Myxococcus xanthus: one gene and its partner. The protein of the gene in region 2 interacts with the protein of the main gene of each other region in a pairwise test. Links are inferred from orthologs where the notes say so. Each region holds a gene or a part of one and is shown on either strand. Other genes may lie near its edges. The genes, in order: BHS09_RS17660 and BHS09_RS34585.

The links.
Region 1: the proteins of BHS09_RS34585 (region 2) and BHS09_RS17660 interact in binary tests that used the Escherichia coli proteins (3 or more experiments, as listed by UniProt). The link is inferred for Myxococcus xanthus from one-to-one orthologs.

What each region holds. Positions count from the first base shown.
Region 1 is NZ_CP017174.1:4,132,216-4,147,124, forward strand. The notes cover bases 11,914-14,909. They hold BHS09_RS17660 (citrate synthase), read right to left. Parts: upstream 14,065-14,909; coding sequence 12,763-14,064; downstream 11,914-12,762. Other genes in these bases: BHS09_RS17655 (AMP-dependent synthetase/ligase), read left to right, coding at 11,914-12,659; BHS09_RS17665 (3-phosphoshikimate 1-carboxyvinyltransferase), read right to left, coding at 14,142-14,909. Outside these bases: BHS09_RS17605 (NAD-dependent epimerase/dehydratase family protein), read left to right, coding at 1-435; lepB (signal peptidase I), read left to right, coding at 2,518-3,774; BHS09_RS17620 (aspartate carbamoyltransferase catalytic subunit), read left to right, coding at 3,860-4,753; BHS09_RS17625 (dihydroorotase), read left to right, coding at 4,750-6,063; carA (glutamine-hydrolyzing carbamoyl-phosphate synthase small subunit), read left to right, coding at 6,063-7,187; BHS09_RS17635 (DUF7986 domain-containing protein), read left to right, coding at 7,204-7,869; pyk (pyruvate kinase), read right to left, coding at 7,927-9,327; BHS09_RS17645 (bifunctional nuclease family protein), read right to left, coding at 9,516-10,202; BHS09_RS17650 (hypothetical protein), read right to left, coding at 10,384-10,758; more of BHS09_RS17655, read left to right, coding at 10,839-11,913.
Region 2 is NZ_CP017174.1:8,391,423-8,406,325, forward strand. The notes cover bases 4,921-7,910. They hold BHS09_RS34585 (lipid kinase), read left to right. Parts: upstream 4,921-5,855; coding sequence 5,856-6,965; downstream 6,966-7,910. Other genes in these bases: BHS09_RS34575 (HAD family hydrolase), read left to right, coding at 4,921-5,183; BHS09_RS34580 (transcriptional regulator), read right to left, coding at 5,239-5,721; BHS09_RS34590 (carboxypeptidase regulatory-like domain-containing protein), read left to right, coding at 7,045-7,910. In the rest of the region: BHS09_RS34550 (ATP-dependent DNA helicase), read right to left, coding at 1-1,074; BHS09_RS34555 (hypothetical protein), read right to left, coding at 1,238-1,984; BHS09_RS34560 (site-2 protease family protein), read right to left, coding at 1,981-2,979; BHS09_RS34565 (hypothetical protein), read left to right, coding at 3,191-3,538; BHS09_RS34570 (hypothetical protein), read left to right, coding at 3,617-4,420; more of BHS09_RS34575, read left to right, coding at 4,467-4,920; more of BHS09_RS34590, read left to right, coding at 7,911-9,894; heat-inducible transcriptional repressor HrcA, read right to left, coding at 9,901-10,932; drug/metabolite exporter YedA, read left to right, coding at 11,167-12,150; BHS09_RS34605 (NADP-dependent oxidoreductase), read right to left, coding at 12,154-13,059; BHS09_RS34610 (hypothetical protein), read right to left, coding at 13,211-14,903. UniProt on the Escherichia coli protein: In vitro phosphorylates phosphatidylglycerol but not diacylglycerol; the in vivo substrate is unknown.

The DNA of each region.
Region 1 (14,909 bases), 4.3 Mb from region 2 along the record:
GTCTACGGCCCGCGGCAGAACCCGCACGGCGAGGCGGGCGTGGTGGCCATCTTCAGCCAGCGGCTGATCGCCGCTCAGGGCTGCACCATCTTCGGCGAGGGCAAGCAGACCCGCGACTTCGTCTTCGGTCCGGACGTGGCCCGCGCCAACCGGCTCGCCTTCGAGAACGACTACGTGGGCGCCATCAACATCGGCACGGGTGTGGAGACGGACATCAACCGCCTCTACGCACTGCTGGCCGAGGCGGCGGGCTCCAGCGTCTCCGTCGCCCACGCGCCCGGCAAGCCGGGGGAGCAGATGCGCTCCTGCGTGGACAACGCGCTGGCGAAGAAGGTGCTTGGCTGGGAGCCGAGCGTCGACGTGCGGGAGGGCCTGCGCCGCACCATTGAGTACTTCCGCCAGAAGGCCGGCGCGCCCGCTCGCGCGCACGGCTGAGTGGCGTCCAGCGCCCCCGCTGGCAGACGAGGCGGGGGAGGGCGGTACCCCATCCCACGAGCGTACCCGGGCCGGCCCTGAGGGCCGGGGACCGGGCGTGCCGGGAGGGGGCTCAGGGCCTGTCCCAGGGGAGTTCGCCCGGGACGGGCGCTGATGACTGGGGAACAAACAAGCTCCCCCGGTGGGTTGCTCATCGGGTGTACGCGTGCGCGTAGATTTTCGCGCGATTCCCTGTTACGCACGCCCGCTTCTTCCGACGAGCGCCCTGAACATGCCGGCTGAAAACGCGCACATCCGCAACTTCTGCATCATCGCCCATATCGACCATGGAAAGTCGACGCTGGCGGATCGTCTCCTCGACAAGACGGGGACTCTGACCAAGCGCGAGGCGCAAGCCCAGTTCCTCGACAACATGGACATCGAGCGCGAACGGGGCATCACCATCAAGGCCCAGTCCGTGCGGATGAACTACACCGCGAAGGACGGCAAGCAGTACGTCCTCAACCTCATCGACACGCCGGGACACGTCGACTTCGCCTATGAGGTCAGCCGAAGCCTGGCCGCGTGCGAAGGCGCGCTCCTGGTGGTGGATGCGTCGCAGGGCGTGGAGGCCCAGACGCTGTCCAACGTCTACATGGCGTTGGACCACAACCTGGAAATCATCCCGGTCATCAACAAAATCGACCTGCCGAGCGCGGACGTGGAGCGCACCCGGTCGGAGATTGAAGACGTCATCGGCATCGATGCGTCCGTCGCCGTGCCGTGTTCCGCCAAGGAGGGCATCGGCATCCAGGAGATCCTGGAGTCCGTCGTCCAGAACGTGCCGCCTCCGAGCGGCTCCGCGGACGCGCCGCTCAAGGCGCTCATCTTCGACTCCTGGTACGACAACTACCGGGGCGTGGTGACGCTGGTTCGCGTGCTGGAAGGCACGCTCAAGCTGAAGCAGAAGATCAAGCTGTTCAGCAACAACAAGGTCTTCGAGGTCCAGGAACTGGGCGTGTTCAGCCCGTTCTCCCGCCCGGTGCAGCAGCTCATCGCGGGCGAGGTGGGCGTGCTCGTGGCCAACGTGAAGGAGCTGCAGGACGCCAAGGTCGGTGACACCGTCACCGATGAGGCGCGTCCCACGGCCGAGCCGTTCCCGGGCTTCAAGGAAGTGAAGCCCATGGTGTTCTCCGGCATCTTCCCGGTGGACTCCGCGGACTACGAGAACCTGCGCGACGCGCTGGCGAAGCTGGTGCTCAACGATTCGGCCTTCACCTATGAGCCGGAGTCGTCCACCGCGTTGGGCTTCGGCTTCCGCTGCGGCTACCTGGGCCTGCTGCACATGGAGATCGTTCAGGAGCGCCTGGAGCGCGAGTACAACCTGAACCTCATCACCACCGCGCCCAGCGTGGTGTACCGCATCACCACCAGCAAGGGTGACACGCTGCTGGTGGACAACCCGGCCAAGCTGCCGCCGGTGCAGCACATCGAGAAGTTCGAGGAGCCCATCCTCACCTGCCACATCCACGTCCCCAACGACCACCTGGGCGCCATCCTCAAGTTGTGCCAGGAGCGCCGCGGTGTTCAGAAGGACATGAAGTACCTGGGCAGCAGCGGCCAGCGCGTGCAGGTCACGTACGAGATGCCGCTGGCGGAGGTCGTGTTCGACTTCTTCGACAAGCTCAAGAGCGTGTCGCGCGGCTACGCCAGCCTCGACTACGAGCTGGCTACATCGAGTCCGACCTGGCCCGGCTGGACATCCTCATCAACGGGGACCCGGTGGACGCCCTCAGCGTCATCGTGCACCGCGAGCGCGCCTACCTGCGCGGCCGCGAGGTGTGCCAGAAGCTGAAAGAGGTCATCCCGAGGCAGATGTACGAGGTGGCCATCCAGGCGGCGATTGGCGCGAAGATCATCTCGCGTGAGACCATCTCCGCCATCCGCAAGAACGTGCTCGCCAAGTGCTACGGTGGTGACATCAGCCGCAAGCGCAAGCTCCTGGAGAAGCAGAAGGAGGGCAAGAAGCGCATGAAGCAGGTCGGAACGGTGGAGATTCCGCAGGAGGCCTTCCTCGCGGTCCTCAAGTCGGAGCAGTAGTCCATGAACGCGGCCATGCCTTCCGCCACCCCTCCCGCGAAGCTCTCCGAGGCGATGTCGGCCCGCCGCACGCCGGAGATGCTTCGCGCCCACCGTGTGCTGGTGTGGCGCGAGCGCCTCACCAGCCTCTGGGCTCCGTTGATCATCCTGGCGCTGCTGTACGTGCCGTATACGGTGATCATCGAGTACTCGCGCGCTTCCGCCGCGTGGGCCCAGCCGGTGATGAAGGGGCTGGGGCTGTTGCTGGTCCTCTACTTCGTGGCCCTGCTGGTGTGGCGCAACGTCTCCCCCAAGGAGAAGGCGCTGCGCGGCGTGCGCCACGAGGCGAACGAGCTGTTGGAGGAGAACGAGCGCATCCTCCGCAAGCCCGGCGTGAGCGCGAAGGTGGCGGGGCCGGTGCTGGACCGCATCGCCGAGCAGGCGCTGCGCGTGGAGCAGGCCTCCGCGGCGGGTGACGCGGAGCAGTTGCGCACCGAGGTGAAGGGGCTGGAGGCGCTCACCGCGCAGCACCTGGGTGCGTTCCGCAAGCAGTCCGCCATGGACTTCCTGGGTGGGTTCGGCAAGGCGCTGCTGGTGGCGCTGGTGTTCCGCACCTTCATCGTGGAGCCGTACCGAATCCCCTCCGGCTCCATGCTGCCCACGCTGGAGATTGGCGACCAGGTCTTCGTCAACAAGTTCATCTACGGCGTGCGCGTCCCGTTCCTCAACTTCGTGCCGTTCGTCATCGTCCGGCCGCCGGAGCGTGGAGACGTCATCGTCTTCAACAACCCGGTGAACGAGTCGGTGGACTACATCAAGCGCGTGGTCGGCGTGCCGGGCGACGTGGTGGAGTTCATCAACGGCGTCATCCACATCAACGGCCAGCCGCAGAAGCGCGAGCTCGTCTCCAACGAGTTCACCGTCCACAACATCACCGACGACGGGCGCTGGTACGACCAGCAGGAGACCCTCTACGAGGAGAACCTGTCCGGCGTGGCGCATTCCGCGCTACAGACGCTGCCGCGCATGCCGCGCCGGGAGGGCCCCTACGAGGTCCCTCCGGGACATGTCTTCGCCGTGGGTGACAACCGGGACAACAGCGCGGACAGCCGCCACGGCCTGGGCGTCACGGGGTACGGCAAGGCGGAGTACGTCCCCTACGGCCACATCAAGGGCAAGGCGATGGTGGTGTGGCTGTCGCTGGGCTACCACGGGCTGCTGCACGGCCTGTTCGGTGGCACGGGCCTCCGCGTGGATCGGTTCTTCGAACCGGTCCGTTGAGGCGTTCGCTGGAAGCAGGCAGGCCGGCGCACCGCGCACGACGCTTGACGTGCCGCACGCCCCGGGGTACGCGGCGCCCCCGGCCATGAGACACCTGCTTGGAATCGAAGGCTGGCGCCGGGACGAGCTGGAGTCACTGCTCGACCGGGCGAAGGCACACCTCCCCGGCGCTCCCGACACCACCCACCTGCTTCGCGGCAAGGTGGTGGCGAACCTCTTCTTCGAGGACTCCACCCGGACCCGAACGTCGTTCCACATGGCGGCGAAGGGGCTGGGGGCCAGTGTGCTCAACTGGACGCACACCGGCTCCTCGGTATCCAAGGGTGAGACGCTGCTGGACACCGCCCGCAACATCGAGGCGACGGGGCCGGTGGCCATCGTCATGCGTCACCGCTCGTCAGGAGCGCCGCACCTGGTGGCGAAGCACGTGAAGTGCGCCGTCATCAACGCGGGTGACGGCACGCACGAGCATCCCTCCCAGGCGCTGCTGGACGCCTTCACGCTGCGCCAGCGCTGGGGCTCGCTGGACGGGCGCACGGTGCTCATCGTAGGGGACGTGCTGCACAGCCGCGTGGCCCGCTCCAACCTGCACTGCCTCAAGGCGCTGGGCGCCCGGGTGGTGATGTGCGGCCCGCCCACGCTGATACCGCCGGGGCTGGAGTCGCTGGGCGCGGAGGTGACGCACAACCTGGACGCGGCGCTCCCTCGCGCGGACGCGGTGATGTGCCTGCGCGTCCAACTGGAGCGCCAGGAGCAGGCGTTCCTGCCGTCCACGCGTGAATATGCACGGCTGTTCGGCCTCAACGCGGCCCGAGAGGAGCGGATGAAGGCGGGCGCGGTGGTGATGCACCCGGGCCCCATCAACCGGGGCGTGGAGCTGGCGCCGGCGGTGGCGGATGGCGCCCGCAGCGTCATCCTGGAGCAGGTGTCCAACGGCGTCGCCGTGCGGCGGGCCATCTTGGAGGTGTGTACGGCATGAGCTCCACGGTGCTCTTCAGACGGGGGCGTGTCATCGACCCTCGCAACGGGGTGGACGGCGTCCGCGACGTGCTGGTCCGCGACGGCAAGGTGGTGGAGGTGTCGGAGACCCTGCTGCCAGTGCCCTCCAGCGCCGAGGTGGTGGATGCCACCGGCAAGTGGGTGCTGCCGGGCTTCATCGACCTGCACGTCCACCTGCGCGAGCCGGGCGAGGAGGGCAAGGAGACGGTCCTCACCGGCTGCCGCGCCGCCGTGGCGGGTGGTTTCACCGCCGTGGTGGCCATGCCCAACACCAAGGTGGTCAACGACAACGCCATGGTGACGGAGCTGGTGCTGAACCGCGCCCGCGCCGCGGGCCTGTGCCACGTCTATCCCGCCGGGGCCATCACCAAGGGCCTCAAGGGCGAGGAGCTGGCGGAGATGGGCGAGCTCGTGTCCGCCGGCTGCGTGGCCATCACCGACGACGGCCGCCCGGTGATGAACGCGTCGCTGATGCGGCGCACGCTCCAGTACGCCACCCAGTTCGACGTGCCCGTCATGGTCCACGAGGAGGACCTGACGCTGTCCGCGGGTGGGGCCATGCATGAGGGCACCACCTCCACGCGGCTGGGGCTGCGCGGCATCCCTGCTTCCGCGGAGGTGGCGATGGTGGCGCGAGATCTGGTGCTGCTGGAGGAGACGAAGGGCCGGCTGCACGTGGCGCACGTGTCCTGCGAGGGCAGCGTGCGGCTCATCCGCGAGGCCAAGCGCAGCGGTCTGCGCGTCACCTGCGAGGTGGCGCCGCACCACTTCATCCTGGATGACCGTGCCGTGGGGGACTACGACACCCACGCGAAGATGGCCCCGCCGCTGCGCGCGGACACCGACGTGCAGGCCCTGCGCGAGGCGCTGGTGGACGGGACGGTGGACGCCATCGCCACGGACCACGCGCCGCACGGCGTGTTGGACAAGCAGGTGGAGTTCGAGAAGGGCATCAACGGCATCGTGGGGCTGGAGACGGCCCTGGGGCTGACGCTGGAGCTGGTGCATGCGGGCGTGCTCACCGCGAACCGCGCGGTGGAGCTGCTGACGCACGGGCCCGCGAAGGCGTTCGGCCTGCCGGGCGGTCACCTGGCGCCTGGGGCGCCGGCGGACGTCACGGTGGTGGACCCGGACGCGGAGTGGACGGTGGACGCCCACCAGTTCCATTCCCGCAGCCGGAATACACCGTTCCATGGCCGGAAGCAGAAGGGGCTCGTTATCCAGACGTGGGTCGCGGGCCACAAGGTGTTCGACAAGGGCCAGGTCGGCCAGAGCAAGGAGTCGCGGTGATGACAAAGCGGGCAGTGCTCGCCCTGGCGGATGGCACCACGTTCGAAGGCCGTGCGTTTGGCGCGGTGGGCGAAACGGTGGGTGAAGTGGTGTTCAACACGACCATGTACGGTTACCAGGAGGTCCTCACGGACCCCTCGTACGTGGGCCAGATTGTCACCATGTCGTACCCGGAGATTGGCAACGTCGGCGCCAACCCGGAGGACGAGGAGGGCGCCCGGGTGCACGCGGTGGGCATGGTGGTGCGCGCCCTCAGCGAGCAGCCGTCCAACTGGCGCGCGAAGGAGTCGCTGGACGCGTACCTGAAGCGCAACGGAGTGGCCGGCATCGAGGGCATCGACACCCGCCGCCTGGTGCGCCACCTGCGCACGCACGGCGCGCAGATGGGCGTCATCTCCAGCGAGGGCCAGTCCCCCTCTGCCCTGGTGGAGCGTGCCCGCTCCGCGCGCGGCATGGAGGGCCTGGACCTGGCCACGGGCGTGTCCACGAAGGAGGCCTACACCTTCACCCAGCCCTCGCCGGACGTCTTCACCGGCTTGGGAGAGGTGCGGGTGCCGGCCGAGCCCCGCTTCGACGTGGTGGCCTACGACTACGGCCTGAAGAAGTCGATGCTGCACTTCCTGGTGGACGTGGGCTGCCGCGTGACGGTGGTGCCGGCCACCACCACGGCGGAAGAGGTGCTGGCGCGCAAGCCGAACGGCGTCTTCCTGGCCAACGGCCCTGGAGATCCGGCGGCGGTGAAGGGCGCGGACCGCACCGTGGCGGCGCTGCTGGGCAAGGTGCCGGTGTTCGGCATCTGCCTGGGGCATCAAATCATGGCGCTGGCCCTGGGCGGCCGGACGTACAAGATGAAGTTTGGCCACCGGGGCGGAAACCAGCCGGTGAAGGACCTCACGACGGGCAAGGTGGAAATCACCGCGCAGAACCACGGCTTCGCCGTGGATGACGCCAGCCTCAAGGGCCTGGCCGTCGTGACGCACATCAACCTCAACGACGGCACGGTGGAGGGTCTGGCTGTTCCGGACGCGCGGGCCTTCAGCGTGCAGTACCACCCCGAGGCCTCGCCCGGCCCCCATGACGCGCGCTATCTCTTCGACAGGTTCGCGAAGCTGATGGCGGGGTAGGATGGCGCCACCGAATATGACCTCGTCGCTGTCACCGCTCTCCTATCAGCCGTATCTGGATCAGCTCATCGCCTTTGGCAGTGCCGAGTCGCGCAAGGAGGACCTGCTCCAGGCCAAGGCGGAGTACTTCCGTCTGACGGGCGAGGTCTTCGAGGACGACAAGCTCTTCGAACTGCGGATGGCGTCCTTCCTGGACTTCTACCTCTATGACCGCGTCCCGCCGCTGACGAACAAGACGCCGGCCACGGAGTTCTACGAGCAGCGCCTGGCCGGTTCCGCGCCCGAGGAGGCCAACGCCTTCCGGAGCTTCACGGAGACGGTCCATGGTCTCTTCGAGGTCCGCAAGCTGGGCAAGGGCGAGGTCCGTCTGCGCGAGCTGTACTCGGGCAAGGACTTCGACGTGACGGAGCGCCGCCACGTCGCGGGCCTGGAGACGGGGGACATCATCGAGGCGCGCCTCATCCCCTTCGGTGGGCACCTGCTGTTCTCCTCCGCGTTCTGCTACCACCCCCGCATGGCCGTGAAGGCCATCAAGGCGGAGGTGAAGCGCCGAAAGAAGAAGGAGCCGGATCGTACGCCCAACGAGCTGGTGTGGGAGTGCGCCCGCCGTGCGCTCAACATGGAGCGCTACCGGCAGCTCGCCGTCGAGAAGATCTACGACTTCGAGCAGAAGGTCCTCTGAGCCCGCTGGCCGCGGAGCGCCCCGGTGACGGCATGTCCCGGGGCCCCGCTGGCCCGCTCAGATGCGGTGGATGCTCATCAGGTTGGTGTTGCCCGGGACGTTGAGTGGGACCCCGGCCACCACCACCACGGGCGTACCGGGCGCGCCGATCTTCTCCTTCCGGCACAACTGGCGCACCTGGCTGAGCATGGCGTCCGTGGTGGAGACGCGCGCCACCTGCAGGCCCGTCACGCCCCAGTAGAGCGCCATGCGATTCACGGCCGTCTCGCTCGGCGTGAGGGCGATGATGCGCGCGCGGGGCCGGAACTCGGAGATGAGGCGCGCGGTGTGGCCGCTCTCCGTGTAGGCGACGATGGTGCCAATGCCCAGCTGTGTCGCCGCCGCCACGGCCGCCGCGGCCACGCCGGTGCCCAAATCCTCGGAACGCTCGAAGGGGGAGTGGTGCTGGTGCTTCACCACGCCGCGCTCCGTCTCCTCCACGATGCACGCCATGGTGGACGCCGCTTCGATGGGGTAATTGCCCGCGGCCGTCTCGCCGGACAGCATGACGGCGTCCGCGCCGTCGAGGATGGCGTTGGCCACGTCGGACACCTCGGCGCGGGTGGGGCGCGCGTTGGCCACCATGCTCTCCAGCATCTCCGTGGCGACGATGACGAGCCCGCCCATGCGGTTCACCGCGCTCACCATGCGCTTCTGGATGGCGGGCAGGCGCTCCAGGGGCATCTCCACACCCAGGTCGCCACGCGCCACCATGATGCCGTCCGCCACGGCGGCAATCTCCTCCACGCGCTCCACCGCCTGGGGCTTTTCAATCTTCGCGATGAGGGGCGTCTTCAGCTTCGCCACGTGCGCGCGCGCCTTCTTGATGTCCTCGGGCGTGCGGACGAAGGACAGCGCCACGTAGTCCACGCCCACCTCCTGGCCAAAGGCCAGGTCCACCGCGTCCTTGCGGGTAATCGTGGGCACCGACATGGGCGAGCCGGGCAGGTTGAGGCCCTTGTGATTCTTGAGCACACCGCCCACCTCCACGCGGCACTGCACGTCCTGCCCTTGGACGCGCAGCACCCGCAGCCGCACGCGCCCGTCATCCAGGAGGATTTCGTGGCCCTTGGCCACGTCCTTCACCAGCGTCTTGATGGGGGTGGGGATGACGCCGTCCTGGCCCAGGACGTTGCGCGTCGTCACCGTGACGGACTGGCCCTGCTTCACCAGCAGCTGGCCCCCTTCGAAGCGGCCCAGGCGGATCTTCGGCCCCTGGATGTCCTGGAGGATGGCCACCGGCGTGCCCAGGCGCTTCGCGACCTTGCGGATGGTTTCCACCCGGCGGCGGTGCTCCTCGTGCGTGCCGTGCGAGAAGTTCAGCCGCGCCATGTTCATGCCCGCGCGGATGAGCCCTTCGATGACCTCGGGCGAGTCCGAAGCGGGGCCCAGGGTGCAGATGATTTTCGCCTTGCGCATAGGGCCGCGCATCCTAGGCGGCGGGGTGCCCGGCTTGACAGCCTTGCGCCCACGAGACTAACTCTTCTGCCAACGCGGGCCTCTCACCAGGCGCCGCGGAGCCTTTGCGCTCTCGATGGCAGAGAGAGAAAGCCCGGCATCCCTGGGAGGGGGGGCCGGGCTTTCTTGCAAGTGCTCCGCGTCAGGACCTAGAGCTCGATTTCCTTGCCCGTGCCCAGCGGCGCCTTGGGCATCGAGTGGCCCGGCGGCAGGCCCCGCATGTCCATGTCGATAGGCGGCTCGCTCGGGGCACCCGGGGCAGGGAAGCCGGGCGCGTCCAGCGGCCCGCTGCCGCCCACGCCGGGGCCTTCCTGCTGGAGGCCCTCGATCTCCTCGCGGGTGATGCCGGCCAGCGTCAGCACCTTGCGGGTGACGCGGATGCGGGCATGGCTGGTGAGCGCCATGGCGATGGAGTCCGACGGCCGGGCGTCCAGCGTCATCTTCTTCTTGCCCTGCTCCAGGAAGACGCGGCCCGAGTAGACGTTGTCACGCAGGTCGTCGATGCGGACCTCCGTCACCTTGGCGCCCAGCTCCGTCACCACGTCGTCCAGGAGGTCCTGTGCGAGCGGCTGGGGTGGCTGACGCTCCGCCAGCCGGAAGGCGATGGAGATGGCCGAGGCCTCGTCCACGAACACCGGGAGGACGATGCCCTTGTCCTTGGTGGCCAGGACCACGGCGTGGGCCTGGGCCTCCTCCAGCGGGACGACATCCTGCACCTCGAGCTCGACGAGCTCGGAGCAGGCCTTGGGGTCGTCTTCTCCTTCGGTGATGCAGGGCTGACCCTGAGCCTTTCCCAGGGCCGCCAGCGCTACTGGTGGAGTGAAGGCGGGAAACATCAGCAGCCCTCCGAGCGCCAGAAGCACGGCCGAGAGAGGTGCGACGAACAAAGTGGCGCGGTTGGGCGTTTTCACGCCTTTAAGCTACGCACCCGGCCATCTGCCGGGAGGGTTGCGCTCCAGGCCCGGTTACCCCCTGCTGCGTGGGGCGCTCCCCGGGCTGGAGGGCAGGCGAACAGGCTCAACGACGGTCGTCGTCGTCCTCGTCCTCGTCGTAGTCCTCCTCGTCGTCGACGTCCTCGTCCTCGTCCTCATCGAGGTCGTCGTCCTCCGAATCGTCCTCGTCGTCTTCCTCGTCGTCGTCGTCGAGCATGTCCTCCAGGTCCTCGGACTCCAACGTCATGGACACGGCGAACCGCTTGTCGAGCGCGGCGATCTGCGCGCGCATCTCCGTGAGCGCTGCGACGAAGTCCTCCGTGAGGTTGGCGGGCGCCTTGGCGTCGCAATGCGGGCAGACGATTTTTTCAGTCCCTTCGATGAGGTCCTGAGCGTCCAGCTCGAAGCTCGCCTCGCACTTCTGGCAGGTGAAGTCGATGCTCATGGTCGGGCGCGGCATACAAAGCACTCCAACCAGCTGTCAACGTCCGAGACGTGGGGACATTGGTCGGGGGCCTTGCTTCCGCTAGCGTTCAGGGCATGGACCTTCCCAAGACGGTGGTGCATGCGCTCCATGACCGGGCCGCCCAGCAGGAGCAGCGCCCAGCCCTGTGGACGCGCCGTGGGGGCGCCTATGCGCCCACCTCATGGTTTGAATATGGGCAGCGGGTGCGGCGCTTCGCCCTGGGGTTGCACGCGCTGGGCGTGGGCACGGGCCAGCCGGTGGGCATCCTGAGCTTCAACCGCGAGGAGTGGCACGTCGCCGATCTGGCGGCCATCGCCATGGGGGGCGTCCCTGTCGGTCTCTACACCACCAGCGCCCCGGAGCAGCTGGAGTACATCCTGGGGCACTGTGAGTCCACGCTCCTGGTGGTGGAGAACGAGAAGCACCTGCGCACCGCCCTGGCCCTGCGCGAGCGGCTGCCCAAGCTGCGCCACGTGGTCGTCATCGATGCGCCCACGGTGCTTCCGGAAGGCGTGCTGCGTTACTCGGACGTCATGGCCCTGGGCACCGGCGCGGACGAGAAGCCCTATTGGGACAGCGTCCACTCCCTGACGCCGGAGGCCATGGGCACGCTCATCTACACCTCTGGCACCACCGGCCACCCCAAGGGGGTGATGCTCAGCCACCACAACCTGGTGTGGACGGCGAAGCAGCTCACCGACTCGGTGACGTTCGGCCGGCCCGACGCGTCCTCGCTCGTGTCGTATCTGCCGCTGTCGCACATCGCCGAGCAGATCATCTCCCTCCACAGCCCCTTGCTGAACGGGGTGCAGGTGTACTTCGCGGCGTCGGTGGACACGATGCCGCAGAGCCTGCGGGAGGTGCGCCCCTCGTTCTTCTTCGGCGTGCCGCGCGTGTGGGAGAAGTTCAAGGCAAAGGCGGAGGAGGGACTGGCCTCGCAGCCGCCCTCGAAGCGCCGGGTGGTGGCCTGGGCGCGTCGAGTCGCCTCGGAGCGGCATGAGCGGGTGATGCGCCACCAGAGCGTCCCGATGACGCTGGAGGCCCAGTATCTGCTCGCCCGGCGGCTCGTCTTCGCCCCGCTGAAGGAGCGCATCGGCATGGAGCGGGTGTCCTTCTTCGCCACGGCGGCGGCGCCCATCGGCCGGGACGTGCTGGACTTCTTCGCCTCCATCGACATGGTCATCCACGAGGTGTGGGGCATGACGGAGGTGACGGGCCCCGGCACGGTGAATACCGAGTCCCACACGCGGCTGGGCTCCGTGGGCCGGGCGATGATGGGGGTGGAGCTGCGCATCGCGGACGACGGCGAGCTGCTGGTGCGCGGCGGCAACGTCTGCATGGGGTACTACAAGAACCCGGAGGCTACCGCCGAGCTGCTGGTGGACGGGTGGCTGCACTCCGGTGACGTGGGCCAGCTGGACCCGGACGGCTACGTCCAGATCACCGGCCGCAAGAAGGACATCATCGTCACCTCGGGCGGGAAGAAGACGTCACCCTCCAACATCGAGGAGCTGCTCAAGGCCCTGCCCGGCGTGGGCCAGGCGGTGGTGCTGGGCGAGCGCCGCAACTTCCTGGTGGCCTTGCTGACCCTGGACGCGGAGAAGGCGCGAGCCCTGGCCAAGGCGCAGGGGTGGCCGGAGGACGCCGCCCAGCTCGCGGAGGACGCCCGCCTGCATCAGTTCCTCCAGGAGCTCGTGGAGCGCGACGTGAATCCGAAGCTGTCCCGCTTCGAGACCATCAAGCGCTTCGCGGTGCTGCCGAAGGACTTCTCCGTGGAGGGCGGCGAGCTGACGCCGAAGCTGAGCGTGCGCCGCAACGTGGTGGCGGAGAAGTACGCCGACCTCGTGGAGTCGCTCTACGACGAGTCCCCGCAGGGCGGTTCTCGGACGGGCTGAGCGCACCGGCGCCGCGGGAAAGCGAAAGGGGCGGGAAACCTCGCGGTTCCTCGCCCCTTCGTGCTTCTGGCCCACGCGAGAAGCGCGGGCCTTGTGTCACGGTCTACTTGGCGGCGCGCTTGTCCATGGGGACGTAGTCGCGGCGCGGGGCGCCCGTGAACACCTGGCGCGGACGGGCAATCTTCTGCTCGTTGTCCGTCACCATCTCCTCCCACTGCGCGCACCAGCCCACCGTGCGGGGGATGGCGAAGAGCACCGGGAACATCTCGACCTGGAAGCCCATCGCCTCGTAGATGAGGCCCGAGTAGAAGTCGACGTTCGGGTACAGCTTCCGCTTCACGAAGTACTCGTCCTCGAGCGCGATGCGCTCCAACTCGACGGCGATCTCGAGCAGCGGGTTCTTGCCCGTCACCTCGAAGACCTCGTCGGCCACGCGCTTGATGACCTTGGCGCGCGGGTCGTAGGACTTGTAGACGCGGTGACCGAAGCCCATCAGCTTCTTCTCACCCTCGCCGCTCTTCACCGACTTGATGAACTCCGGGATCTTGGAGATGTGGCCGATGTCGCGGAGCATGCGGAGCACCGCCTCGTTGGCGCCGCCGTGCAGCGGGCCGTAGAGGGCGCCGATGCCCGCGCTGACCGCCGAGTACGGATCCACCTCGGACGAGCCCACCGTGCGCACGGACGTGGTGGAGCAGTTCTGCTCGTGGTCCGCGTGCAGGATGAAGAGGATGTCGAGCGCGCGCTCGAGCACCGGGTGGACCTTGTAGGTCGACGTGCCGATGCGCTTGATCATCGCCAGGAAGTTGGCGACGTAGGACAGGTCGTTGTCCGGGTAGATGTACGGCAGGCCCATCGTGTGCCGGTAGGAGAACGCGGCGATGGTAGGCATCTTCGCGATGAGCCGCGTGATCTGGATGCGGCGGCTCAGCGGGTCCTTGATGTTCTTCGCGTCGGGGTAGAAGCTGGACAGCGCCGCCACCGTGGAGCTCACCATGGACATGGGGTGCGCGTCGTAGCGGAACCCGTCCATGAAGCTCTTCACGTTCTCGTGCACGTACGTGTGGTGCGTGACGAGGTGGTTGAACTGCTCCAGCTCCTTCGGCGTGGGCAGCTCGCCGTTGAGCAGGAGGTAGGCGACCTCGAGGAAGCTCGACTTCTCCGCGAGCTGCTCGATGGGGTAGCCCCGGTACTCCAGGATGCCCTTGTCCCCATCGATGAAGGTGATGGCGCTCTTACAGTTGGCTGTATTGAGGAACGCCGGGTCGTATCCCATCAACCCAAAGTCATCGTCGCCCGCTTTGATCTGGCGGAGAGCATTGGTGCGAATACAGCCGTTCTCGATCGGGACCTCGTAGGTCTTCCCGGTCCGATTGTCGGTGATCGTCAGCGTGTCCTTGGCCATGGGGCGGAGATTTCACAGGGCGGAGAGTGCTTTCAACAAAAAAGAACGATAAGTCTGCTGGTCGGACACTGAGGGTCTCAGCGTGCATCAGTTATCCGAACACCCACCCCCGACAACTGCCGCCAGAACCCAGGAAAGCTCTTTTCAACGCACTCCGGACCGGTGAGCGTCAGCGGCGTGCCGGACAGGACACACAGTGTCGCAGCTGTCATCGCGAGACGATGGTCCCCCTCGCTGCTCATCTCGAAGCCCGAAGGTGGCGTGCGGGGTGGTTGGATCTGCAGCCGTTCCCCCTGAAGCTCCGTGGTTCCGCCGAACGCCTTCACGAGCGTCCGGATGCCCTCAAGACGGTCGCTCTCCTTGACGCGGAGGATGCCCACCTCCGTGAGCGTGGAGGGCGCCGGAAGCACGCAGGCGAGCGCGGCCAGCGTGGGGAGCAGGTCCGGGCACTCCTCGCCGGAGGCGCGCAGGCCTCCTGACAGTTGACCCTCCACCTTCAGCGTGAAGGGCGCACCGGTGGGCACCGCGCGCAGGCCCACCTGCTCAATCAACCGGACAATGGCGTCGTCCGGGTGGGCACTGTCCGTGTTCGCGCGGACCACGGTTCCGCCCGTCTTCCATGCCACCAGCAGCAGGTAGCCCAGGGACGACCAGTCTCCCGGAAGCGTCGGGACGGCCGGGGGCGCCACGTACCCGGCGACGGTGTAGCTCGACGGTGAGCGCTGGATGTCGAAGCCGAAGCGCCGCAGCCACGTCAGCGTCAGCTCCAGGTAGCCCGCGCTGGTGAGGGGGCCGTCAATCTCCACGCGCCAGGGGCGGCGCTCGCGCAGGTACAGCGCCGCGCA
Region 2 (14,903 bases):
CTCCTCCATCTCGTCCGAGCGGCGGGTGATGGCGGCCAGCTCCGGCTCGCGCTCGCCCACCGTGAAGGCGGACAACGCGGCCAGCGCGTCACGCACGCCCTCCAGCGGCGTGGACAGCTTCGCCATGACCTCCGAGCGCAGCGCCACGGAGGCCTCGTGGCCGGACAGCCCCAGCGCCCGGGGCGCCTGCGCGAAGAGCGCATCCGCCCCCGCGCGCAACCGGGCCGCCAGCGCGCGCAGCATGGCGTGGCGGGCGTCGTCCTCCTTCAGCGACGCCACCGCGTCCCGCGCCAGCTCCTCCAGCCGGTAGTTGGACACGCTGCAACCGAAGTGGCCGCTGGCCGCGTCTTCCAGCGCATGGGCCTCGTCGAAGATGACGGCCTCGTACCAGGGCAGCACGCCCTCGGTGCGCTTGCCGGAGCTGCGCAGCGCCAGGTCCGCGAAGAAGAGGTGGTGGTTGACCACCAGCAGGTCCGCCTGCTCCGCGCGCTTGCGCATGCGCGTGACGAAGCACGTCTCGTACTGCGGGCACTTGGTGCCCACGCACGTCTCGGACGTGGTGGACAGGCGCGACCAGGCGCTGAAGGACTCGGGCAGGTCCAGCTCGCTGCGGTCGCCGGTGTCCGTCTCCTCCGCCCACGCCTTCAGCTTGGGCCAGTAGCGCGACTCCTCGCGCGAGCCGAACTGCGGCTCCTTGGAGAAGGCGTCATAGCGGTGCAGGCAGAGGTAGTTGCTGCGGCCCTTGAGGTACGCGGCCTCGAAGCGCAGGCCCATCTTCTCCCGCATCAACGGCAGGTCCTTGAAGAAGATCTGGTCCTGCAAGGTCTTGGTGGCCGTGGACACGACCACCCGGCGTCCCGACAGCAGCGCGGGCACCAGGTAGGCGAGCGTCTTGCCCGTGCCGGTTCCCGCCTCGGCCAGCAGGTAGCTGTGCTCGGCGAAGGCCCGCTCCACGGCGCGCGCCATCTGAAGCTGCTCCGGGCGGTGCTCGTACGCGGGCAGCGCGACCTCGAGCGCGCCTCCCGGACCGAGCAGGCTGTCGACGGACGGAGGGGTGGAGACGGAGAGCGACATCGGCACCGAGGGGGAGACGGGAAGCGGCCGGACAAAATAGCAGCGACCGCCGTTTCAAGCGCGTTTCCGGCCGCGGCCGCGCCGCCTGGCCCGGGTGGCTGCCTGCTCCTCCGTCAGCGAGCCGCACCGCCCTCGGCGGCACGGCGCCCGGACAGCCCGGCGCTCAGTACCCCGCGCTCAGCGTGCGCAGGTGCTGGAAGACGAGCACGGCCAGCACCAGCACCACGATGAAACCCACGCCCACCGCCACCGTCTTCAGGCGCCGGAAGACGCTGGGGGTTCCGGCGGGCTCCACCGATGACGGCACCACCAGGGTGGCCCTGCGCACCACCTCATCACGGCCCCGCCGGGCGACGGCATCGTCGGGCGCACGCGCCAGGCGGATCCGGTACAGCCGCCCCGCCATGGCCAGCTCGCCCCGCCCCACCGCCAGCGTCATCAGCCGGTCATGGGCGTCCCAATCCTCCCAGCGCGCCGCCAGCTTGCGCCACGCGTCCGCCAGCACGTCCGAGAGGGGATGCTCCTCGGGCTGGTAGTTGACGTAGACGAGCCCGCACTGCGGGCAGGACAGGGCCTCCTCGCGCCGAGGCGCCACACACTTGGGACAGACGCCAGGGGGCGGCTCGAAGAGCGCGTCGTCCGTCAGCGGCACCGACTCCGAACGCACCACCCGCAGGGCCGGCGTCACTGGCGCGGAAGCGCTCCAGCTGTCGGAGGGCGGCTCCACCGGCACCGGCGCCGACCCCGCGGCGGGAGCAGCCCGCACCTCCGTTCGCGGCGCGGTGGTGGCCGGCGGACCCACGCGGCTGTCCACGCCGCAGCGGCCACACGTCACCACGAGTCCCCCGGCTTCCGTCCGGTAGGTCTCCAGCGGCACGAGCCGCTCGCACGCGTCACACTGGAACTTCATGTCATCACCTGGCGCAGGGGAATGGGCATGGCGCAGCCGATGAGTGCCAGCAGGCACAGCGCGCAAATCCACTTCCGCAGTGGACTGAGCGGTGCCTGGGGTTCCACCACCTCGGGATGGCCGAAGCCTACCAGCTTGCTCGTCACCAGCAGCCATAAGCCCCAGGACGCGGTGACGAAAAGGGTGAGGACCAACAGCACCAACGCCACCGCGCGGCCCACCCAGTGCGCGCGCCGGCCCCACAGCGCATAGGCCAGGTGCCCGCCGTCGAGCTGCCCCACGGGCATCAGGTTCAGCAGCGTGACGAGCAGCCCGAACCAGCCGGCGATGACCACCGGATGGACCAACACGTCCTTGCCCTCCGGGAGCGGTCCCAGGGCCAGGCGCGTCAGGCCCTGCATCAACAGGCTGTCACCGAAGAGCGTCTGCACGCCGTTGAAGGGTGTCTCCGGCGCGGGCGGCGCGTTGGTGACGCGGTCCATCACCCAGGTGAAGACGTCCCGGCCAATGGCCCACAGCGAGCCGTCCCCCGGGAAGGTGGTGGACGGGATGTCCGGCGCATCCACCACGGAGGAGTGAGCCAGCCCCCAGAAGAGGATGGGCAGGGCCACCACCAACCCCGCGAGCGGTCCCGCCGCGCCAATGTCCACCAGGGCGTTGCGGTTCGGGATGCGGTCGCGAATGCGGATGACGGCGCCCAGCGTGCCCACGCCGAGCACCGGCAGCGGGATGAAATAAGGCAGGGATGTTTCAACCCGGTGACAGCGCGCCAACACGTAGTGCCCCATCTCATGGGTCCCCAGGATGGCCAGCAGCGACAGGCTGAAGGCCAGCGCGCGGAAGGCCGCTTCGGGGGACACCTCTCCCAGTGAGTAGGGCCGCTGGAAATGGAAGTAGAGCAGGTACGAGGTGAAGGTGGTTCCTACCGTCAGCACCAGGAGCAACAGGTGCACCCAGTAACGCGGCGCGGGGCGGGCAGCGGAGACGGTATCCATGAAGGGAGCCTCGAGGTTGGCTAGCAAGGGGAGATGTGCATTGCAACGCGCAGCCGCCCAACCGGACCGATACCGAGTGTCCCGGACGGACCTTGACATGGAGTCGACATCTGCTACGACCCCGCCCGCTTGAAGGTTTCAAGACAACGGCCGGTTGCCCTCCAAGGCGTCCGGCCACCACACAAGCATCCAATTCAAGAGGGGAAAGATCATGAAGAAGCTCGTCCTGTCCGCCGTTGTCGCCAGCAGCATGGTTGCCTGCACCAGCGTTGAGAGCGCCGTTGTCTCCGGCACGGAGATCGCCTCCAACGGTGAGGCCGTCGCCGTTGTTCAGGCCAACGCCCTGGGCCTGACCGCCATCTTCCACATCGTCGACATCGTGCAGAGCGACCTCGACACCGTCATCAACAAGCTGCTCATCGCCGAGGCCAAGGCCATGGGCGCCTCCAAGGTGGAGCTGCTGACCGCGGGCACCACGGCCCGTCACGGCATCTACGCCCTGACCGGCACCATCATCGGCGTGACCAGCTCCAGCGCCGTGGGCGTGGCGGTCAAGTAGTCCACACCGCGCAAGCCGCGCGGTTCATGCGGAAGGCCCCCTGGCGACAGGCGGGCCTTCTTGCTTTTGTGCCCTCCCATGCGTGAACGCCTCCTCCTGTTGTGTGCCCTGACGGCCCTCACCGGCTGCCCCAAGAAGGGCGGCGATGACACGGCCACGCTGCTGCCCGAAGTCAAAGCCGGGCTCGCCGCCCGCGAAGCGAAGCTGAAGAGCTACCGCATCGCCGGCACCGTGCAGGACGCGGGGCTGGAGCCGGTGACGTTCACCTTCGAATACCGCGCGCCGCAGCGCCTGCGTGGCACGCTGGGCCCGCCCGCCTCGCGCACCTTCGCGTGGGACGGCGCGCACTTCTTCCAGCAGCTCGACGGGGAGAAGCGCTTCAGCACCTTCACCTCGGAGCTGCCGCCCGCGAAGCTCGCCGGCTTCCTGTCGGAGACGTTCCACCCCTTCATGCCGGAAGGCTTCCGGACGCCGCTCTTGCTGAGCCACGCGACGGTCCGCCGCGCCACGCACCCGCTGGCGCCGCAGGCGGTGGAGCTGGTGCAGAAGCTGGAGGGCGACGCCGCGGGACTGGAGATGGTCTACGTGCTGCGCTGGCCCCAGCTGGACTTCCTGGGCCGGCGCACCGTCTCACCAGACGGCGCCGCGGCCGAGGAGCGCGTGGAGGAGGAGCACTGCGACGCGGCCTTGTCGCTGTGCGTGCCCAAGCGCCTTGGCCGGTGGCAGGGAGGCAAGCGCGTGGGCGAGACGGTGCTCACGCGCGTGGAGCTGAACGCGGCCCTGCCCAACGACGGCTTCACCCTCACCGCCCCCGAAGGCTACGACGTACAGACGCGGACATTGGTGGAGTCCACCCCCGCCACCCAGCCCACGGACGGTTGACCGCCAACCCCGGCATCCCCACCTTCGGGGCCGAGGGACAAGGCACATGGTGGAAAACGTCATCTTCGACGTGGATGGAACCCTGGTGGATTCGGTGGACGAGCACGCCGAGGCATGGCGGCGCGCCTTCCTTCACTTCGGCCGGGACATCCCGTTCGCACACGTGCGCAGCCAGATTGGCAAGGGCGCCGACCAGCTCATCCCCGTCTTCTTCAACGACGAGGAAGTGGAGCGCTTCGGCAAGGAGTTGGACGAATACCGCGGCAAGCTGTTCCTGGACGAGTTCCTGCCGAAGGTGCGTCCCTTCCCCCGGGTACGGGAGCTCTTCCAGCGGCTGCGCGCGGGCGGCATCCGCATCGTGCTGGCCTCCAGCGCGAAAGAGCAGGAGCTGAAGCACTACGTGAAGCTGTGCGGCATCGAAGGCCTGTTCGAGGCGAAGACGAGCACGGACGAGGTGGACAAGAGCAAGCCCCACCCGGACATCTTCGAGGCCGCAATGGCGCGGCTGGGCAAGCCTTCTCCGGACGTGACAGTCGTCGTGGGCGACACGCCCTATGACGCGCTCGCCGCCAACAAGTTGAGCCTGCCCTCCGTGGGCGTGCTCGCTGGCGGCTTTCCTCCGGATGACCTGCGCGCCGCGGGCTGCCGCACGCTGGTGAAGGACCCGGCGGCGCTGCTCGCGCGCTACGAGGCGTCCCGGCGCGAATGGCCCTGGAACGAGTCCGACACCAGCCAGGTGGCCAAGGACGACGAGCGGCGCTGAAGCCGCGCCCCCGCCCTTCCCCACCCCACGAGAGGGATGGGGAAGCGGCGGCGTGCTAGCTGCGGGTGCGGCTGCGCGAGCCGCGGCTGCTGGTTCCGCGACGCGTCCCGCTCCGGGACTTGGAAGCAGGCCGCTTCGCGGTGGTGGTGCGACGGGCGGTGGCGCGACGGGCCGCGGTGCCCTTGGCGGCGGTGGACTTGGAACCCGAACGCGTCGCTCGAGCAGTGGGCTTGCGCGTGCGGCCCGTGGCGGCGGTGGCGCGGCGACGGGTGCCGGCGCGCTTCGCGGCGGTGGCCTTGCCTCCCTTGCGGCCCGCCTTGCGCGCGTTCTTCCGCGCCAGGGGACGGCTGCGCGCGACCTTGGCCTTGCTGCCCGAGCCGCCCTTCTTCATCCCGCCGCCCGTGAGCTTGTTCACGGTGGCCCAGGCCCGGGACTCGGCCGTCTCGTCGGAGGCGCCGCGCTTCTCGTAGCCCTCTTCGATGTGCTCAGCCATCCGCTTCTGCTTCGCCGTGTACTTCGCCTTGCTTCCTCGTGCCATGCGACTTGCTCTCCAGGCCTGACTGACACCTGCATGGGGCCAGCTCCAGCGCAGAGGTGAGCAGTCACCCACCCATCCGGAAGCGCGCAGCCGGATGGACCTGTTCACCCGGCGACGCACGCATGCATGCCCACGTGGCACCCGACATCGGGAATGCACCGGAGCACGGGGCGACTCGCGGCGAGGGTGCGCGCACGACACCGCCTCGCATCCCGCTGGCCGGACGGACCGTGCGTGCACAGATTGGCGGGCGACACGAAAGAGGAGGCACCCTGGAACCCGCCCTCATCAAGCCCCCATGCAGGCCCGTCCTGGATGACGGCCCCGCGGTGTTGGTGGTGAACACGCGCTCGCGTTCAGGGCGTGAGGCCTTCCAGGCCGCCAGGGAAACGCTCGTGGCGCGGGGCGTCTCCATCGTCGAATGCCACGCGCTGTCCCGAGCGGTTCGGCTGGACGCGGTGGTGGAGCGGATGGTGGCACGGGGCACCCGCCGCCTCATCGTGGGAGGAGGCGACGGCACCCTGAGCCGCGCGGTGGTCCGGCTGCTGGGCCGCGACGTGACGCTGGGCGTCCTCCCGCTGGGCACTGGCAACGACTTCGCGCGCTCGCTGGGAATCCCGCCCGACATCGAGGCCGCCTGTGACGTCATCGCCCAGGGCTACACGGCCCGCGTGGACGTGGGCCTGGCCAATGGGCGCCCCTTCCTCAACGCGGCCAGCCTGGGACTTGCCACCGGCATCGCCAAGCGGCTGACGAAGCGGCTGAAGCAGCGCGCGGGCAAGCTGGCCTACCCCGTGGCGGCCGCGGCGGAGATGAAGGACCTGCGCCCCTTCCACATCCGGCTGAAGGCGGATGACCAGGAGCTGGCGCTGGACGTGCTGCAGCTGGTGGTGGGCAACGGCCTCTACCACGGCGCCGGAAACATGGTGGCGCCCGATGCCCGGCTGGATGACCGGCGGCTGGACATCTACGCCATCGCCGCGCCCTCCGCCGCGTCGGGGCACGAAGGCACCGGCCTGGGCCAGCTCCAGGACATCGCCACGTTGATGCGGGTGGCCCTGTCCCTGCGCTCAGGCGAGCACGTTGAGCACCCCGCTGTCACCGCCCTGCGCGCCGCGCGGCTCTACGTGGAGGCCGACCCCGTTCAGGAGGTGAACGCGGACGGCGAGCTCGTGGGCAAGACACCCATGCGCTTCGAGGTGGCCCCCGCGGCCCTGCGCGTCTACGCGCCCGCGCCCTCCTGAAGTTTCGGTTCACTGCGAGGCTGGCCTACACTGTGGGCAGCCGCGACGGCGACGGCCGGACGCGGGGGAGGCCGAGCCCGTGCGCCATCGAACCCCCTTCTTGATTGCCTTGTGCCTGGCCATCGCGGCGGTGCTGCTGCTGTGGTTCCGCATGCCCGTCCCCGCGGCCCCCGCCGACGCGCGCCCGGAGGCCGCGGCGTTGACCGCGCCAGCGCCCGTCACCAGCGGCGCCCAGTCCCGCGCCAGCACGCCGCCCACCCCGCCGCTGGAGACCGCCCCCAACGCCGAGCTGGGCGCCTTCGTGGTGCGCGTGGTGGACGCCCAGGGCCCCGTGACGGGCGCGCGCGTGCGGGCCTACCTGCGGGTGGGCGCGGACGGCACCGGGGCCACGCCGTGGCGCCGCGCGGGTGACGGCACCACGGCGGACGGCGGCGTGCTCCGCCTGCCCGCGGCCCCCGGCGACTACCTGCTGTCCGCGCATGCGCCAGGCCACGGCCCCGTGCGGATGGAGGCCACGCGGCCGCTCGGCGAGGCGGAGACGGCCGTCGAGCTGCGCCTGCCCGACGGCGTGACGCTGAGTGGGCGCACCGTGGCGGAAGGGCGCGAGGAGCCGGTGCCGCTCGCCTCACTGAGGCTGCGGCCCTACCCCGGGACGCCCACGGCCTGGGCGGCCCCCACCGGCTTGCCGGAAGAAGCGGCGGAGACGACGAGTGACGCCCAGGGCCGCTTCGCCTTCACGCAGCTGGCGGCCGGACGCTACGAGCTCACCGCCGAGGCGCCGGGCTTCAGCCGCCGCACCTTGCGCCTGCTCCAGGTGCCGCAGGCCGGTGAAGTCGTCGTGGGGCTCTGGGGCGCGAGCACCCTGGAGGGCTTCGTCGTCGACGCGAAGGGGCAGCCCGTCGCGGACGCGGAGGTGGTGGCGACGGGAGGCACCGCGCCGGTGCGCGTCACCACCGGGGAAGGTGGCGGCTTCGCGCTGGAGGTCAACGCGGGGACGTGGGTCGTGTCCGCGCGCCGAGGGGACCAGCTGGGCCGCGTGCCGGGGCCGCTGTCCGTCGCGCCAGGCGAGACGCTGCGCGGGCTCGTGGTGACGCTGGGCGCGGCCAGTGGCCTGACGGGCACGGTGTCCACGGTGGAGGGCGCGCCGGTGCGCGGGGCCATCCTGGTGGCGTCTCCCGCGGGCGGCCAGGGCGAGCTGGGCCGGTCGGCGTCCGAGGACGATGGCGGGTGGCGGATGGACGTCCCTCCCGGCGAGTACGACGTGACGGTGCGCGCGGCGGGGATGACGGGCCGCGTGTTCGAAGCCGTGGTGGTGAACCCGGGCGGCCACACGCCCCTGGACGTGCGGCTGGAGCCCGCGACGGCGGCGCTGGAAGGCCTGGTGGTGGACTCGGAGGGACGGCCGCTGGAAGGCGCGCAGGTGCGCGCCGAACCGGAGTCCTTCTCTGGCGTGGCGCACACGGCGCTCACCGACGCCGAGGGCGCCTGGAAGCTGGAGGGACTGGAAACGGGGCCCACCTCCGTGCGCGCGCGGCGCGAGGGCTCGCAGCGGTGGACGTCCCGCATGGAGACGCTGAAGGCGGGAGTCGTCACCCGCGTGGACTTCACCCTGGCGGACTCCGGCTCCGTGTGGGGGCAGGTGACGCGCGCGTCGGGCGGGCCGCTGACCGAGCCCGCGCTGGTCCACGCAGTGCCTCGGGGCGGCTCGGGCACGGCCTCCACGGAAACGGATGCACAGGGCCAGTTCCAGCTGGAATTGCCCGCGGGCGTCTACCAACTGGTCGCGCTGCTCCACCAGACGCCCGCCATCTACTTCCACATGGAGAGCGACCCGTTCGTGACGGTGCCTTCAGGCGGCGCCGTGCGGCAGGACCTGCTGTTGAAGGAGGACTCCGTGTTGTCCGGCGTCGTGCTGGAGCCCTCCGGGGTGCCCAGCCCGCTGGCCATCGTGGCCGCCATCCAGGGCGGGGACTTCCCCATGACGCGCAAGGAGCGCGCGGACGAGTCGGGCCAGTTCGCCATGCCGCCGCGCCCCCAGGGCGCCCAGCCCCTGGAGCTGGTGGCCCACAACGCGGGGCGCGTGGGGCGGCTGCCCGCCGCGCATGAGGACCAGGCGCCGCTCACGGTGCGGCTGGAGCCCGCGGCCACCCTGCGCGGGCGCGTGGTGGCGGGCAGCGGCGCGGCTCCGGATGGCTTCGTCCTGGAGCTGCTCGAGGCCAACGGTGAGGCCCTGCCCTGGGCCGGCGCCTGGCCCACCACGCGGCGCTTCGCTGGCAGCACCTTCGTGCTTCCAGACGCGCCCGCCCAGGCGCTGAAGGTGACGGTGCGCACCGAGGACGGCCGCACGGGCGAAGCCCAGGTGACGCTGCGGCCCGGGGGCACCTCGGACGTGGAGGTGCCGCTCACCGGCGGCGTGGCGTCCATCTCCGGGCGCGCGGTGTGGAGCAAGGGGGGCGGCCCTGCGCCAGGGGTGGCGGTGTTCCTCGACAAGGCCGTGGGTGGGCGCCCGGATGCCTTCACCGGGCAGGACGGACGCTTCCGCCTGAGCGACGTGCGCCCGGGCATCCACACCGTGCGGCTGCTGCCGCCGGAGGGCCGCGTGGAGACGCGCACCGTGAAGGTGGCGGAGGCGGAGGCCACCGACGTGGGTGACGTCACGGTGTCCCCGCGCCGGGCCACGCCGGGCACGCTGGGCGCGGGCTTCAGCGAGGACCGGGGCCACGTCGCCTTCGCGTGGCTGACGCCGGACGGGCCCGCGGCGCGCGCGGGCGTCAACGTGGGGGACCGGCTGGTGGCGGTGGATGGCCAGGTGGTGCGCGACAGCACGGAGGCGGAGTCCCGCACCCGGGGTGCGCCCGGCACGCCCGTGCGGCTCCACGTCCGGCGCGCGAATGGTGAGCAGGAGGTGCTCGTCACCCGCGCGGAGTGAGGCCCGCTACACCTTCTCCAGCACGCGCGACAGCACCTGCGCGGTGAAGTTCACCAGCGGAATCACGCGCCGGTAGTCCATGCGCGTGGGGCCGATGACGCCCACCGTGCCCAGCACCTGCTCCTGGTTGCCGTAGGGGCTGGCGATGACGGTGACGTCGCCGGCCGCGGAGAAGTCGCTCTCCGCGCCGATGAAAATCTGCATCTCGTTGGCCACCTGCACCCGGTCCAGCAGCGACAGCAGCTTGTGCTTCTCATCCAGGGCCCTGAAGAGCGCGCGCATGCGCTCCACGTCCGCGAACTCCGGCTGCTCGAAGAAGGAACCCGTGCCCTGGATGAGCACCCGCTCCGTGGACGCCAGGTCCGTGGCCGCCGCGCCCAGCTTCAGCGCCTTGGCCGTCAGCGCGTTGTAGAGCGCCTGCTCCTGGTCCATCTCCGCGCGGATGCGCTCGCGCGCCGACTCCAGCGGCACCTCCCGCAGCAGCTCCGACAGGTAGTTGCTCGCCTTGAGCAGTTCGTCGGAGGTGATGGGGAACTCCACGGTAATCGCCTTGTTGTGCACCTGGCCGCTCTGCCCCACCAGGATGGCGAGCACCCGGTCCTCGCGCAGCCGGACGAACTCGATGCGCCGGAACACCGCCGACTCCGGCCGCGGCGCCACCACCACGCCCGCGTGGCGCGTCAGCGAATGGAGGATGCGGCTGGCCTCGCCCAGCATCTCCGCCAGGTCGGCCTCGTGCGCGAGCCCCGCGTGGATGAGCTCCCTGTCACGCGGCGTCGGGTCCTTCAGCTTCACCAGCGTGTCCACGTAGAAGCGGTAGCCCTGGTCGGTGGGAACACGCCCAGCGGAGGTGTGGGGCTTCTCCAAGAAGCCCAGCTCCTCCAGGTCCGCCAGCACGTTGCGCATGGTGGCGGAGGACACCTCGAACCCCGACCTGCGGGTGAGCTGCTGACTGCCAACCGGCCCGCCCGTGGAGATGTACTCCTGGACGACCGCCCGGAGGACTTCCTTCTCACGTTCACCCAGCTCTTCGGACATCCCTGGCGCTCACTCCGGAGCCACCGGTGCGGCGGCATCTCCGCCCTGGCTCCATGGGAAAGTCTAAGGAAGCGGCCCCGGGCATTCAATCCGGGAGCCGCCCTGTCCCTACGGGCAACCCGGCGCGACATTCCCGACGCGACCATTCCAGCCAGCCGGACGGCCGCCCCGACGCACGAGCGTGCTGCCCGTCACTGTACTTCCCCGGAAAGGGCCCGGCTGTGACGTGTGGCAATGCCCACATGGCCGGCGAAATTCGCCGGCGATACAAGCCGCGCCGTGCCCGCCTCGCGTGCCGCGTCCCTCCCCGTCTCACAGCCAGCCCCCGTCAGCCTGCCCTCTGGAGACGTCCTTCCCGGAGGTGCCCAGCGCGGGTGGCTCATCGCCAGCCTCCTGTCTCTATACGTTATTTGGGGCTCCACCTATCTGGCCATCCGGTGGGCGCTGGAAGGCGGCATGCCGCCGTTCCAGATGTCAGGAGTGCGCTTCGTGCTCGCCGGCGCCCCGCTCTTCGCGGTGCTGTGGCTGCGCGGGGCGCCCGTGCCCACGGCCCGTCAGTGGGGCGCCAGCGCGCTGGTCGGACTGTTGCTGCTGGGCGTGGGCAACGGGGGGCTCGTCTTCGCGCAGCAGTCGGTGCCGTCGGGCGTGGCCGCGCTGGTGGTGGGCAGCCTGCCCTTGTGGACAGCGCTCTTCGGGGGGCTCTTCGGCCAGTGGCCCGGGCGCGCGGAGCGCTGGGGACTGGCCGTCGGCTTCGGCGGCATCGTCCTGCTCAACCTGGGCAGTGACATGGGCGGCGGCCTGCTGCCGACGCTGGCGTTGCTGGTGTCGCCCATGAGCTGGGCGCTGGGCTCGGTGTGGAGCCGCCGGCTGCCCATGCCGCAGGGACTGATGTCCACCGCGGCGCAGATGCTGTGCGGTGGCGTCATCATGCTGGGATTCGGCCTGCTGATTGGGGAGCGCCCCACGGCCATGCCCACGCCCAAGGCGGTGCTCGCGTTCTTCTACCTCGTCATCTTCGGCTCGCTGGTGGGCTACAGCGCCTATGGCTACCTGCTGCGCAACGCGCGCCCGTCGCTGGCCACCAGCTACGCCTACGTCAACCCGGTGCTGGCGGTGTTCCTGGGCGGCCTCCTGGCGGGCGAGACGATGACGCCCACGGCCTGGCTGGCCATGGGCGCCATCCTGGGCGCGGTCGTGTTGCTGACGCGCAAGAAGTGACGCTCAGTTGACGAGCAGCACCTTGCCCACGCCGCTCTGCTCCGCCAGCTTCTGCGCTTCCTTCACCTGCTCCAGCGGGAAGCGCTTGCTGACGGGGATGACCAGGTCGCCCTTGGCGACGGCCTGCCCCAGTTGCGTCAGGCGGCGCGAGTCCGGGTGCGTGAAGATGGCGCGCACGGTGATTTGCCGCCCCTTGGCCTCGGGAGGCTCACCCAGGACGCTGCCGAGGGTGCCGCCGGGCTTCACCTTCTCCAGAACGCTGGCCACCACCTTGCCGCCCACGGTGTCCGCCACCGCGTCCAGCATGGGCAGCTTCGCGAACTCGTCCGCGACGTCGAGCGCGAAGACGCCGTCCACGCCCAGCTTCTGCGCCTCCGCCTTCTGGTTGGCGCGCACGCCGGCCAGCACCTTCGCGCCCCGGGCTTTCGCCGCGAAGACGGCGGCGCGGCCCACCGCCCCCAGCGCGCCGATGACGAGCACCGTGTCCCCCTTCTTGGGGTTCACCGCCTCTTCCATCAGTTGCACGCCAGTGAGCGTGACCAGAGGGAGCGCGGCGGCGTCCTTCAGGTCCATGGACTCAGGGACCTTCGCCCAGGACTCCACGGGCGCGACGACCTTCTCCGCGTAGCCCGCGTTCACCACACCCATGACGCGGTCGCCTGGCTTGAAGTCGTTGACGCCCGGGCCCACCTCCATGACCTCACCGGCCACGTCCCGCCCGAGGATGGTGGGGAACTGCACGGGCATCATCGCCTTCATGTCCCCGCGGCGAATCTTCCAGTCCACGGGGTTGATGCCCGCGGCGGTGACGCGGACCTTCACCTCGCCCGGCCCCACCTTCGGCTCGGGCATGTCTTGAATGGCGAGCGCATCCACGTCTCCATAGGACTTGAGCACCACGGCTTTCATGCGGGCCTCCCAACGCGAAAGAGCTGACGTCGCGCGAAGGGTAATCACTCATGGAGGCCGCCCACTGCGGCGCCTGCCCGTCCCTACCTCCCCCTTGCTGGAAGGGCGGCCGGCGGGTCCGGGGCAGGCGAGCTTCAGGATGGAAAATCGATCATTGGTTCGGACGGTAGATGCTCAACGAACCACTGTAAGACACCGCTATCACCGGCTGGCCCGCCACATCCAACGCCAGGGTCGAATACGTCTGGTGGCCTGACCTCGAGGCCAGGTCCGTCGACAGCGCTCCCCGAGCGTACCAGGAGACGTAGGTACCCTGCGTCGAGTCACCACCGATGAACGTCACCAGCGCGCGTCCCTCGGCATCCACCGCGACTGACGGGCAACGGCGTCCTTGCCTCTGGAACGAATGCTCCGCGGACGTCACGACACGGCGGTCCCAGGCCGCACCAGACCATTGAGCGACCACCACCTTCTGATGGTAGGCACGGGCATCCAGCTCCGCCCAGACCGCCACGGGCCGTCCATCGGGCGTCGTGGCCAGCGCGGGTTCGGAGACCTGATGATTCAAGGCATCCAGGCCTTCGTGGATGAGCCGGCCTCCCACCGCCACCCAGCCGGAGCCGTTCCAGTGTCGGACGTACAGTCCCGCTCCGACTTCCGAGGACTCTGCTTCCGCCCAGGCAAGGAAGACGCCCCCCGAACCATCCACACTCAACGCAGGAGCCCCTGTCGACACGGTGGCTTCCGGGCCCATCCCCACCCGCTGCACCGCTCCCAATGGCCGCCACTGGTCGGCTTCCCAACGCTGCACGCGAATGCCGTCAGCGGCGCTCCAAGCCACGACCGGACGACCTTCGCTGTCCACGACGAGGCTGGCGCCAGACAACTCCGCCGCTTCAGGCGCGTTCAGGCGTCCCCCCAGGGGCTGCCAGGTGGGTGGCACCCACTGGAAGACGTGGAGCGCCGGACTGGCATGCGCGGATTCGTGGTGCTGGAACGCAATCACGGGGTGGCCATCCGAGCCCAACGCGAGCAGGGGGTCAGAGACACCTGCCGCCTCGGACGCGCCCGGCACGACGACCGGCTCCCCGACCTGCTGCCAATGGCGTTGCTGCTGGCGTCCCACGACGATGTGCGTCCCAAGCTTGGCCCCATCGTGCTGCCCCTGGCCGGAGACGTCGGCCAGCGCGAGTACCGCATCCCCGTCCGGCCCCACGGCCAACGCCGGCCGGCCTACGACCGAGAGGGGCGTGTATCCCAACCCTGGAGACCAGGTCGACAGGTACATGGGGTCTCTCATGAAAAGGGGGACGCTCCAGGTCCAGGAGTAACGCGGCCCCTTTTCCGGGTTGAATTGCGCGGGGTTCCCAGCCAGGTCCGTGATGTTTCCCAGGGGCAGCGAAGCCGAGCCCTCCGCTGGCAGCAGGTCGGGAACGCCGATTGGCGCGAACACGAGCAAGCCACTGTGGGCCAAGGACATGCGGGGCGTCAGTTCCCGGTCATTGACCCGGACGCTGGCCGTCACATCTTCGTCGCGGGCGAACCGGACGGGCTCCGAGAACTTCACCTGCAGGGTCGATGCATGACTGGGGAACAAATCCGTCGACCACGGAGATGCCTCCACTACGACGGGCCCCGTGCGGTCCACCGACACGGGGTGCTTCGGGCTCATGAGGGTGTGGCCCTTCCATTGAGTTCGAGCCTGGAGTTGATAGATGCCCTCGGGTTTGTCCGTCGTGTCCCACGTGAATTCGAAAGGCGGCAGCAGGGTGGCCAGCAGTGCGCCATCCAGGAAGAGCTCCACCGTTTCGGGTTGCCCCCCTTGCATCTGCACCGTCACGAGG